Regions from separate parts of the Kribbella sp. NPDC050124 genome, predicted to be linked through region 2. Evidence: riboswitches for the same ligand, from Rfam matches in the RefSeq annotation. Region 2 holds a riboswitch; the other holds the start of a gene.
What was found. Region 2 has a riboswitch for glycine ahead of gcvP (aminomethyl-transferring glycine dehydrogenase). Riboswitches for the same ligand answer to the same signal wherever they lie in the genome.
Positions count from the first base shown of each region.

Region 1: linked by a shared signal. The riboswitch ahead of ACIBL3_RS35780 (L-serine ammonia-lyase) and the one ahead of gcvP (aminomethyl-transferring glycine dehydrogenase) in region 2 are both predicted to bind glycine.

Region 1 covers NZ_JBITJU010000022.1:28,461-34,799, forward strand. The annotation lists gene ACIBL3_RS35760 (aminopeptidase P family protein) at 1-832, shown strand, start outside; gene ACIBL3_RS35765 (hypothetical protein) at 1,190-1,417, shown strand; gene ACIBL3_RS35770 (alpha/beta hydrolase) at 1,467-2,942, opposite strand; gene ACIBL3_RS35775 (DUF3817 domain-containing protein) at 3,067-3,420, shown strand; glycine riboswitch at 3,418-3,510, shown strand; gene ACIBL3_RS35780 (L-serine ammonia-lyase) at 3,589-4,962, shown strand; gene ACIBL3_RS35785 (alpha/beta fold hydrolase) at 4,949-5,623, opposite strand; gene ACIBL3_RS35790 (hypothetical protein) at 5,802-6,339, shown strand, end outside.
Region 2 covers NZ_JBITJU010000002.1:407,423-413,761, reverse strand. The annotation lists gene ACIBL3_RS08835 (serine hydrolase domain-containing protein) at 1-193, opposite strand, end outside; gene gcvP (aminomethyl-transferring glycine dehydrogenase) at 190-2,961, opposite strand; glycine riboswitch at 3,110-3,199, opposite strand; gene ACIBL3_RS08825 (MerR family transcriptional regulator) at 3,338-3,952, opposite strand; gene ACIBL3_RS08820 (bifunctional nuclease family protein) at 4,159-4,653, opposite strand; gene ACIBL3_RS08815 (MerR family transcriptional regulator) at 4,756-5,451, opposite strand; gene ACIBL3_RS08810 (FHA domain-containing protein) at 5,438-5,974, opposite strand; gene gcvH (glycine cleavage system protein GcvH) at 6,152-6,339, opposite strand, start outside.

The sequences.
Region 1 (6,339 bases), on a different contig from region 2:
CCGGATCAAGGACGACTGGGAGCTGGACCAGCTGCGCGAGGCCGTCGCGGCCAGCGTGCTCGCGTTCGGCGACGTCGCGAAGGAGCTGCCGGAGGCCATCCGCGGCGGCGGTGAGCGGTGGCTGCAGGGCACCTTCGACCGGCGCGCGCGGACCGCCGGCAACGGCGTCGGGTACGCCTCGATCGTTGCTGCTGGCAAGCATGCGCCGGTGCTGCACTGGGTCCGCAACGACGGCCCGGTGAACGAGGGCGACGTGATCCTGCTCGACGCCGGTGTCGAAACCCGGACGCTCTACACCGCCGACGTGACCCGGACCTTCCCGGCGACGGGCGAGTTCACCGACGCCCAGCGCCAGGTGTACGACCTCGTGCACAAGGCGCAACTGGCGTCACTTGAGGCCGTCAAGGTCGGAGCGCCGTACCGGGCCTTCCAGTACGCTGCACTGCGCACGCTGGCCGAAGGGCTGCGGGATTGGGGCCTCCTGGACGTGTCCCTGGACGAGTTGCTCGGCCCGGACGGCCAGCAGCACCGCCGGTACATCGTCTGCGGCACCGGGCACTACATCGGCCTGGACGTGCACGACTGTGACGCGTCCCGGCCGGAGGCCTACTTCGCCGGCGAGATCGAGGCCGGGATGGCGCTGGCGGTCGAGCCGGGGCTGTACTTCCACCCGCACGACGAGACCGTGCCGCCGGAGCTGCGCGGGATCGGGATCCGGATCGAGGACAACGTGGTGGTGCACTCCGACCGCCTCGAGATCCTCACCGCCGACCTCCCGATCACCGCCGACGGGCTCGAAAACTGGACCCAGTCGCACCTAGGCCGTGTCTGACGGTCCAGCGCCTACTGCGCGGCACTCGGCACGGCATCTCGCCGCACTGGAGCAAAGGCCACGATGAAACCACATCGAGGCCTTCACTCCAGCACGCCGAGCTACCGCACCGAGCACCTGCTCGCGACGGCGCTGGACCGTCAGACACGACCTGAACGCGCGGTAGCCGCGGAATCACCCAAAATTATTCGTCACAAGCAGTAACACCGAGGCCGTCGGCAACGATGTAGCGAGCGGGGGAGGGTCGAACTCGGCCCGGCGCGTGGCAGTGGGGGGCCGCGACCACGCGCCGGGGCCGAGCCGGCCAACTGGAGCCCGGGGGGACTCCGGATTTCCTGGGGACACGGGGGTAGTGACATGAACCTGCGCGTGCGCGTGGTGCACTGCGGCGACCGGCATTGGTACGCCGACATCGACGACGCCGACGATCCGCAGCCCGACGACCCGTTCTGGTACGTCGACAACTGCCGATCCCAGCCGCAGGCACTCGAGACCGCCTGCGCCGAGCTCCGCTTGCTGTCGGGCCGGATGGTCCGCGGCGACCACCTCGACCGCGTGCTCGAGGTGACCGGAGTACCGGTCTGACGACTCCCGGGCAGGCGTCTGGTTGGGAGATGCCTGCCCGGGGCAGTACCTACGCCGGCGGTACGGCGGGGCAGCTGGTCCCGCGCTTCGGGGCGTCGAGCGTGAGCAGGTAGGCGTCGACGGTGTCCTGCATGCACGGGCTGCTGTTGTAGCTGCCGTGCCCCCAGCCCTCGTAGGTGAGCAGAACGCCGTACCGGCCGAGCTGGCGTTCCACGCTGCGCGCCCAGTTGTAGCCCGTGGCCGGGTCGTGGCGCGCGTTGATCAGCAGGATCGGGTCGGCCAGGTCGCGGACCTTCAGCCGGTGCTGCGGGTTGTCCGCCGCCGGCAGGCCGAGGCACCTCGAGACGGCCATCAGCTGGCCGGGGTACCGCATGTCCGGGTTGTCCCGGGCCAGTCGTGCGAGCAGACCGGCGTACTCCTGGTAGTTGCGGACCGGCAGGTTCCAGTCCTGGCAGAACACCGCGAGCGTGTTCGAGGCCAGGCCGGTCGGGACCGGCGGCTGCCCGGTCGGCGGCGCGCTGGCGTCGAGCGTCTTCAGCATGGTCGCCAGGTCGGTCCACCGCGGTCCGTAGAGCGCGCGGAACACGTTGAAGCTCAGCCAGTACGGCGTGATCGGCAGCGTCGGCCTTTGCGGATCGGGCACCTCGCCGCGATCGGCCCGAGCCAGCAGATCCACCCACAACGCGTGGACGTCCCGACCGTGCAGCGCGCAGGTCGTTGCACCCTGGCACCACTTCACGAACTCGTCGAACGAGTCCTGAGCCGCCCATGCCTGCGAGTCGAGGAACGACTTCGCGGAGTCGGCACTGTGGTCGACCACGCTCTCCACGACCATCGCCCGGACCCGCTTCGGGTACGTCTCGGCGTACTGCGCCCCGAGCAGCGTCCCGTACGAGCTGCCGTGGAAGGAGATCGCCGACTCACCCAGCGCGGCGCGAAGCGCGTCCACGTCCCGAAGCGTCTGCCAGGTGTCGAGGTGGTCGAAGACCGGCCCGGTGTTGGACCGGCAGTCAGCGGCCAGATCGCGGTTGTAGCGGATCGTCGCGGCGAACTCGGCCTGGTTCTTGATGATCGGCGACGGCTGCTTGGCCAGCAGGGCGGCCGAGCACTTCACCGGGTTGCTCCGGGAGATGCCGCGCGGATCGAAGCTGACGACGTCGAACCGGTCCTGCACCCGCTGACTGAACCGGCTCATCCCGGTCTTGACCCGGTCGACACCGGAGTCACCGGGACCTCCTGGGCCCCACATCAGCACGCCGACGCGGTCGCTCGGGTTCTTCGCCGTACGGCGGGCGACCGCGAGACCGAACGTGGGTCCGTCCGGGTCCCGCCAGTCGACCGGGACCTGGAGGGTTGCGCACTGCGAGCCCTTCACCACCTCCGGTTTGTCGTTGCCTTCCGGCTTGCAGTCGGTCCACTGCAACTGGGTCTTCGCCTCGGTTGCCGACACCGGAAGCGTCACGAGTCCGGCGGTCGCGACACCCAACGCCACTGCGGACGCAAGGGCGCGTTGTCTCAATCTCATACGGGAGATCTCCTGCCTGCGGAAACTCCCTCGATCCTCGGCAACCGCTTGCTCGACCACATCGGGGACGACCCCTCGGCCGACCCCGGGCGCGCCTTGGGGGACTTGTTAGGGTCGGTCGCTGATGAGTACAAAGCACGCGGTGTGGTTCCGGTGGGTCGCGATCGCGGAAGCGGTCTCCTGGACCGGACTGCTGATCGGGATGTTGTTCAAGTACGTGCTGTCCGACAACGAGCTCGGGGTGAAGATCTTCGGCCCGATCCACGGCGGCATCTTCATCGTCTACGTGCTCACCGTGCTGGTCGTGCGTGGCCCGCTGCGCTGGTCCTGGCCGGTCACCCTGGCCGCGCTGGCAGCGAGCGTTCCCCCACTGTTCACCTGGTTCTTCGAGATCTGGGCGGTCCGCACGGGCCGGATTGACGTCGGCGGTGAGGCCGCCGTACCGTCACGGACGTCAGTCAACTCAACAGCCGCATGAACCCGTGCGGGAGAGTCCCAAGCACGACTTGGGCGCCGTAGGAGCAACTCTCCCCAAGAATCTCTCAGGCACCTTCACCGCACGGGCGAGGCACCTCTGGAAGGCATCGGCCCAACAGAGCGGGGAGGACACCAACGGTCAACGGCGACCGGAAGGAACCTCCACACGATGGCGATCAGCGTCTTCGATCTGTTCAGTATCGGGATCGGCCCGTCGAGCTCCCACACGGTGGGTCCGATGCGCGCCGCCCGTACCTTCGCACTCGGCCTCGCCGACGACGGGCTGCTGGCCCGGACGGCGAGAGTCGAGGCCCAGCTCTTCGGCTCACTCGGCGCGACCGGCCACGGCCACGGCAGCAACAAGGCCGTGCTGCTCGGACTCGAGGGCGCGGACCCCGAGACTGTGATCACGCACTCCGTCGACGCCCGGGTCGAGACGATCCGCGAGCGCGGCAGGCTGCTGCTCGCCGGCGTGCACGAGATCGGTTTCGACGAGAACACCGACCTGACCATGCACCGGCGCAAGGCGCTGCCGTACCACCCCAACGGGATGATGTTCACGGCCCGTACGGCGGACGGCGACGTACTGCGGGAACGGACGTACTACTCGGTCGGCGGCGGCTTCGTGGTCGACGAGAACGCGGCCGCCGGGGACCGGATCGTGGCGGACACCACGTCGCTGAAGTACCACTTCACCACCGGCGCCGAACTGCTCGACCGCTGCCGTGAGTCGCAGCTGTCGATCAGCGAGGTGATGCTCGCGAACGAGTTGGCCTGGCGGACCGAGGGCGAGATCCACGACGGCCTGCTGCGGATCTGGCAGGTGATGCAGGACTGTGTCCGCGAGGGCTGCGAGACCGAGGGGATCCTGCCCGGTGGCCTGAAGGTGCCGCGGCGGGCGCACGCGCTGCACCAGAAGCTGTCCCGGGATCCGTGGTCCGTGGATCCGCTCAAGGTGATGGACTGGGTCAACCTGTTCGCACTCGCGGTGAACGAGCAGAACGCGTCCGGCGGCCGGATCGTCACCGCGCCGACGAACGGTGCTGCCGGCATCATCCCCGCCGTTCTGCACTATTACCGGCGGTTCGTGCCGGGGGCGACCGACGACGGCGCCGTCCGGTTCCTGCTGACTGCCGGCGCGATCGGGGTGCTGTACAAGGAGAACGCCTCGATCTCCGGCGCCGAGGTCGGTTGCCAGGGCGAGGTCGGCTCGGCCTGCTCGATGGCCGCGGCCGGCTTGTGCGAGGTGCTCGGCGGCACGCCGCTCCAGGTCGAGAACGCGGCTGAGATCGCCATGGAGCACAACCTCGGCCTGACCTGCGACCCGGTCGGCGGGCTGGTGCAGATCCCGTGTATCGAGCGCAACGCGATGGCCTCGGTGAAGGCGATCAACGCGGCCCGGATGGCCATGCACGGCGACGGGGTGCACGTCGTCACCCTGGACAAGGTGATCAAGACGATGCGCGAGACCGGCGCCGACATGAAGATCAAGTACAAGGAGACGTCCCGCGGCGGCCTGGCCGTCAACGTCATCGAGTGCTGAGCAGATCCGCGTCCTCGACGTGGGCGTTGTGCCCGAGTCCCGGGTAGACGACGACCTGGTCGTGCAGGGCGCGGAGCTGGTCGTCGGTGTTCATCGGGTCGTGCTCGCCGCGGGCCAGCACGAGGTCGGCCTTGCAGTCCGCGATGAGTTTCGGCATGTCCGGGGCGCCGACGCCGAACGTGCCGGGGTCCATGGCCAGTCGCCAGCGTCCATCGACCTCGGCCAGGCCGTGCTCGACCACCGGGTCGCTCGGGTCGGCCAGTCCCTGCAGCCCGGAGACCTTGAGGAACCGCGCGGCCGCGTCCTCCCGGGTGTCGAACCACGCGATCGGCTTCTGCGCCAGCGCGGCCGCCCGGCCCAGATCGTCGTCGGACCAGGCGACCTTCACGCCGACCGCGACGACCCGATCGACGTCGATGCCGTACCGGCCGCTCGCCAGTTCGAGGGCGATCACGCCGCCGAGTGAGTGGCCGACGATGACGACGCCACGCCGTACCGGGAGGGTCTCGGCGACCGCGGCGGCCATCGAGCCGAAGGTGTACGACGGCAGCGCGGCGGCCGAGCCGTGTCCGGGCAGGTCGGGGGCGAACCGCGGTTGCGGCCAGGCGTCCCAGACCCGGCCGTTGGCTCCGAGGCCGTGCAGCAGCACCAGTGCAGACATGAGAGCAGGCTTCCACACGAGATGCCGGGCTGTCCGGTCGATTGGCGCGTCATCAGCTAACTCACTGCAATTCTACGAATGCGTAACGGAACGGAAATGCCCAATCATTGCGATCTAGCGTGGAATTTCTTCCAAGGGCTGTTTCAAGCGCTGGATCAGCCGATAACCTGCGGGACTTGTGAGACCGACTTCTGCCGCGATCGCCCGTCCGCCCTGGCAGAACCGTCAGCGGCTGCGCCAGGCCCGGTTCGCGGCAGGCGGGCTACTGCTCCTGTATGCCGTCCTGGTGCTGATCGCCCTGCTCGGCGGTCCCCGGATCGGCGCCGCCTTCCTGCCCCTCCCAGGCGGCGGCCCGGAACCGGCCAACCCGGTCGCCGGCCTCGAGCCGACCCGGATCCCGACCAGCGGCCCGACCGTCCCGCGCGGCTCCGAGACACCGGTCCCGACGCAGCCGCCGACTCCCGGCGAGACCCCGCCGTTGCCCTCGACAACGACAACGGCGCCGGTCGGCGTCCCGACCGACGGTCAGCAACCTGCCACTCCAGGCCTGACGCCGAAGCCGACTCCGGAACTGGTTGACCACCAGGAGTCGACCCAACCGCCGGCCACCAAGCTGCCGCCGAAGCCCACCACCACCACGACGACCGGCAACCCCACGACGCAGCCCACCCAGCCGCCGACCACGAACGACCCGCCGCCCACAACCCCCACGGACC
Region 2 (6,339 bases):
ACCCGATCCGGTACTGCACGTCCGGACCAGGCGCCCCACCGTCCACCGTCGCGAACTGCCCCCGCGACCCGGTCCACACCAACTCCCCGTCCCGGAGCACCCCAGCGTTGACCGACGGCAACTTCCATTCGCTCTGCGCCGCCGCAACCTCGGCAAACAGAGCAGCGGCGGTCGCAGGACGAACTTCGGTCACTCAAAGGCCTCCGGGGATGGGCAGGAGCAGATCAGGTTGCGGTCGCCGTAGGCGCCGTCGATGCGGCGGACCGGTGGCCAGTACTTCGAGGTGCGGTCGACCGAGCGTGGGAACGCGGCCTCCTCGCGAGTGTAGGCGTGCTCCCACTTGTCGTTGATCACCGACTCGGCGGTGTGCGGGGCGTTCACCAGCGGGTTGTCCGCGGCCGGCCACTCCCCCGCCGCGACCCGGTCGATCTCGTGCCGGATCGCGATCATCGCGTCGCAGAACCGGTCCAGCTCACCCAGGTCCTCGGACTCGGTCGGCTCGACCATCAGCGTGCCGGCCACCGGGAACGACATCGTCGGCGCGTGGAAGCCGTAGTCGATCAGCCGCTTCGCGACGTCGTCGACGCTGATCCCGGTCTCCTTCGTCATCGGCCGCAGGTCGAGGATGCACTCGTGCGCGACCAGGCCGTTCTCGCCGGTGTAGAGCACCGGGAACGCGCCCTCGAGCCGCTTCGCCACGTAGTTCGCGGTGAGTACGGCAGCCTTGGTCGCGGCGGTCAGGCCCTCGGCGCCCATCATCCGGATGTACGCCCACGAGATCGCCAGCACGCCCGCGGACCCGAACGGCGCCGCGCTGATCGGCCCGACACCGGACTCCGGCCCAGCCTGGTCGAGCAGCGGGTGGTTCGGCAGGTACGGCGCCAGGTGCGCGGCGACCGCCACCGGGCCGACCCCCGGGCCGCCGCCACCGTGCGGGATGCAGAACGTCTTGTGCAGGTTCAGGTGGCTGACGTCGCCGCCGAACTCACCGGGCTTGGCCAGGCCGAGCAACGCGTTCAGGTTCGCGCCGTCGACGTACACCTGGCCACCGTGGTCGTGGACGATCTGGCAGACCTCGCGCACGCTCTCCTCGTACACACCGTGCGTCGAGGGGTAGGTGATCATGATCGCGGCAAGCTTCGAAGCGTGCTCGGAAGCCTTCGACCGCAGGTCGTCCAGGTCGATCGTGCCATCGTCGTTGCCCTTGACAACGACCACCTTCATACCGGCCATCACCGCGGAGGCGGCATTGGTCCCGTGCGCGCTGGCCGGGATCAGGCAGACGTTGCGGTCCTGGTCGCCGTTCGCCCGGTGGTAGCCGCGGATCGCGAGCAGGCCGGCCAGCTCACCCTGGGAGCCGGCGTTCGGCTGGATCGACACCTTCGCGTAGCCGGTCACCTCGGCCAGCCAGCGCTCCAGCTGGCCGATCAGCTTCACGTACCCGGCCGCGTCCTCGACCGGCGCGAACGGGTGCAGGTCGGCGAACTCCGGCCAGGTGACCGGCTCCATCTCGGTGGTCGCGTTGAGCTTCATCGTGCACGAGCCGAGCGGGATCATCCCGCGGTCCAGCGCGTAGTCGTAGTCCGACAGCTTGCGCAGGTACCGCAGCATCGCGGTCTCGGACCGGTGTGTGTTGAAGACCGGGTGCGTCAGGTAGTCCGACGTACGGCGCACCGCCTCGGGCAACGCGGTCGCCGAGAGCGCGCCGTCGTACCGCAGGTCGAAGGCGTCACAGACCGACCGGAGCGCGTGGGCGTCGGTCTTCTCGTCGCAGGAGATGCCGACGTGGTCGGCGTCGACGAGCCGCAGCCAGATCCCGTTCTGCCGGGCGGCGTCGACCACGTCCGCGGCGCGACCCGGGACCCGGGCCAGCACGGTGTCGAAGAAGTTGTCGTGCACAACCTCCACGCCACCGGCGCGCAGGGAGGCGGCCAGCTTGCCGGCGTAGTCGTGGACGCGCGCGGCGATCGACTTCAGGCCGTCCGGCCCGTGGTAGACGGCGTACATCGACGCGACCACGGCCAGCAGGACCTGCGCCGTACAGATGTTCGAGGTCGCCTTCTCGCGGCGGATGTGCTGCTCGCGGGTCTGCAGCGCCAGCCGGTACGCCGGTGCGCCGTCGGCGTCGACCGACACCCCGACAAGGCGACCCGGCAACGACCGCTCGAGACCGGAGCGGACGGACATGAAGCCGGCGTGCGGACCACCGTAGAACAGCGGTACGCCGAAGCGCTGCGACGACCCGATCACGATGTCGGCACCGGCCTCACCCGGCGCCTCGAGCAGCGTCAGCGCGAGCAGGTCGGACGCGACCGCGACCAGGGTGTCGCGCTCGTGCGCGGCTTCGACCAGCGGCTTGAGGTCGCGGACGAGTCCGCCGGCGCCCGGGTACTGCACCAGGAAGCCGAAGAAGTCACCCTCGGGCAGGCCGTCGGTGGTGTCGGCGACCACGACCTCGATGCCGAGCGCCTCGGCCCGGGTCTGCACTACTGCGATGGTCTGAGCGAAGCAGTCCGCGTCGACCAGGAACCGGTCGGACTTGCTCTTCTTGTTGGACCGGTGCGCCAGCGTCATCGCCTCGGCGGCCGCGGTGCCCTCGTCGAGCAGCGACGCGTTCGCGGTCGGCAGCCCGGTCAGGTCGGAGACCACGGTCTGGAAGTTCAGCAGCGCCTCGAGCCGGCCCTGGGAGATCTCCGGCTGGTACGGCGTGTAGGCCGTGTACCAGGCCGGGTTCTCGACCAGACGGCGGACGATGACGGATGGGGTGAAGGTGCCGTAGTACCCCTGGCCGATCATCGAGGTGGCGACGTTGTTGCGCGCCGCGAGCCCGCGCAGCTCGTGCAGCGCGTCGACCTCGGAGGCCGGGTCGGGGAGCCGGAGCGCCTCGGCGGACCGGATCGACGCCGGGACGGCGGCGTCCACGAGCGCGTCGACGTCGTCGTACCCGAGAAGCTGGACCATTCGCGCGACCTCGTCCGGGCGCGGTCCGATGTGACGGTCGGCGAAGGCGGCCGAGACCTGTGGCGTGTCGTTCACTAGAGGCTCCGTTGCTGACAGTGCTGCCGGTGGCCTCCCCCTCTGTCACGCCCGGTGCGCGCTCCAGAGTCGCCTGTGGCACTCGGTCCATGGGCCTGAGAGGTTCCGGGGAGGAATTGCCCCTTCGGCGCCCGGATCAACGGGTCTCTCCCGAGTGCTGTGTACGGCTGTCCCGAGGCTACCAGGAATCGCCGAACACTTCGGTCACCAGCCTCCGCGCGCAGACGCGACCGCGGCCGGGGGTGACAACAAAGTCGCCCACACACCGCGCGGTGAGTGGGCGCTCTGTGGTCAGGGTCGGTCAGCCGGTCATCCGGGCGCGGCGGCGGGCGGCGAGCTCGTCGTTCGCGTGCTGGTCGCCGTCGTCGTGACCGTCGGCGCGCTCGGTCGGGAGCTCGGACAGCGAGCCCTCGACCTCACGCCAGACGCCGCCGAGCGCGATCCCGAACACACCCTGGCCGCCGGCCAGCAGATCGATCACCTCGTCCGGCGAGGTGCACATGTAGACCGAGGCGCCGTCGCTCATCAGGGTGATCTGGGTCAGGTCGTCGATGCCGCGCTTGCTCAGGTGCGCGATCGCGGTCCGGATCTGCTGCAGCGAGATCCCGGCGTCCAGGAGGCGCTTGATCACTTTCAGCAACAAGACGTCGCGGAACCCGTACAGCCGTTGCGTGCCCGAGCCGGTCGCCGGGCGAACCGACGGGGAGACCAGGCCGGTGCGGGCCCAGTAGTCGAGCTGACGGTAGGTGATCCCGGCCGCGGCGCAGGCCGTCGGCCCGCGGAACCCGACGTCCTCCGGCATCGGCCGCAGGTCGTCGTCGAAGAGCAGACCCTGGACGCCGGCGGCAGCGGCCGCCTCGGCGTGCGCTTCGGACGTCGACTGCGCCGTCAGATCCGTGTCGCCGGTGCGTGTCACGCCTGAGCCTCCCTGGGTACCGACTGGAACGGGTCACATCCGTGGAGTGACAACACCCCACAACTCCTTCAAGGTAAGCCGCCGATCAGGGAGGGTCAACGATCACCGCCCTGGTCCGAGAGCGTGTCGCAACCCTGACCTCAATCGTTACCTTGCGTGCCTTGTACCAGACCGTTCAAATCTGCCTCTGCTGACTCGTCAGTAGGTCAGCTCTTGTCGAAGTCTTCCGGGGTCACCTGGTCGAGGAACTCGCGGAACCGTTCGACCTCTTCTTCCTCCTCCACCTCGTCGGCGCCGGCCGTCTCACTCTCCGGCACCGGGATGCCGGCCTCGGCCAGGATCTCCTCGGCGCAGAACACCGGCGTGCCGGTGCGCAGCGCCAGCGCGATCGAGTCCGACGGCCGCGCGGAGATCTCGGTCTTGTCGTCGAACACCAGGATCGCCTCGAACACGCCGTCGGTCAGGTTCACGATCCGGACCTGGCTGAGGGTGTGCCCGAGCACCCGGATGGTCTCGGCGAACAGGTCGTGCGTCAGTGGCCGGGGTGGTTCCATGCCCTGCTGGGCGAAAGCGATCGCGCTGGCCTCGGCCGCGCCGATCCAGATCGGCAGGTACCGCTCGCCCCCGACCTCCCGGAGCAGCACGATCGGCTGACTCGAGGGCATCTCGACCCGGACTCCGATTACGTCGACTTCGCGCACACCTTCAGCCTACTCCGCGGGCCAGCCCCGGGCAGTCCCACGGGTGCGCCGGTGGATAACACAGTGGACAACTCTGGGGACAACTCTGGGGACAAGTCAGGCTCAGCGAGGCAGGCGGGAGCGGACCAGCGCCGCGTGCAACCGGACGGCGAGCGCCGCAAGCTCCTCGGTCTGGCCGGTACGGCGCGGCCCGGTGACCTGCTCGATCAGGCCGGCCTCGCGGTCGGCCGCCGTACGGAACAGGCGCAGGTGCCGCGGCTCGATCCCGTAGCCGGCGAACTCGCCGGCCAGCTTGGCGACCAGAATCGCGTCGCCGTCGTAGTGGTTGCCGCGGGCCACCACCAGCCCGTGGTTCTCCAGCTGGTCGAGCAGCTCGGCCTCGACACCGGCCGCCGCTCGCAGCTCGTCCCGGGTCAGCTTGAGCTCGGTGCCGTAGGCACCGAAGTCCTCGGCGGCCGGCAGCCCGGGGGTCTCCGGCAGCGAGCTCGGGGCCACCGGCGGGCCCACGGCCGCCGGGCGGAGGCCGCGGTCCATCGCGGCGAGGTGCTCCTTGATGATGCGCAGCGGCAGGTACTGGTCGCGCTGCGCGGTCAGTACGTACCGCAGCCGGTCGACGTCGGCGGCGCTGAACTTGCGGTAGCCCGACGCGGTCCGGGCAGGTGTCACCAGCCCCTCGGCCTCCAGGAAGCGGATCTTGGAGATGGTGACACCGTCGAACTCGGCCTGCAGCAGCTGCAGCACCGCACCGATCCCCCTGCCCTCAGCAGGGCCTTCGGCGGACGGCTCAGGCTTGGCCACTGGCGTAGTAGACCAGCCGGTACTTGCCGATCTGGACCTCGTCGCCGTTGTTGAGCTGGACCTCGTCGATCCGGTCGCGGTTCACGTAGGTGCCGTTCAGGCTGCCGACGTCGCGGACCTTCACGCCGTACGCGTCCCGGCGGAACTCCGCGTGCCGGCGCGACACGGTCACGTCGTCGAGGAAGATGTCGCTGTCCGGGTGCCGGCCGGCGGTGACCACGTCGACGTCGAGCAGGAACCGGCTGCCCGCGTTCGGACCGCGCTGGACGATCAGCAGCGCGGACCCGGCCGGCAGCGCGCCGACCGCGGCCTCGTCGTCGGGCGACAGCGGCTCACCGGTGCCGGCGGGCTCGGGCTCGACGCCGATCGGGGTGAGCATCGCGGTGTCGGTGACACCGGGAGTGACGCCGGGTGCTGCCGGGGTTGCCGCCGGGCGGTCCGCGCCAGGGAGCATCGCTCCGCACTGCGAGCAGAACCGGCTGCCCTCGGAGTTCTCGTGCCCGCACTGGTTGCAGAACGGCATGCTGTGATCCTCCCGATCGCCGGCGGTCCGGCGACGTTTTCGATAGACCCCGTATGAACAAGTGTGGACGCCACAACCCGGACCTCAACCCTCTACCAGCGGTTGAGGTCCGGCCAACCTATCAGGAGCCGCCAAGCCGGTGACGGGCGGTGCCCAGGCACTCGGCGGCCGTGGAACTCAGTTCTGGTCGAGCTGGCCCTGGTAGGTCTCGGCGTCCATCAGCGCCTCGACCTCCTCGGCGTCCTCGACCTCGATGTCGAGCAGCCAGCCCTCGCCGTACGGGTCGGTGTTGACCAGGTCGGGCTGGTCGGCCAGGGACTCGTTCACCGCGGTCACGGTGCCGTTCACCGGGGCGAACAGGTCGC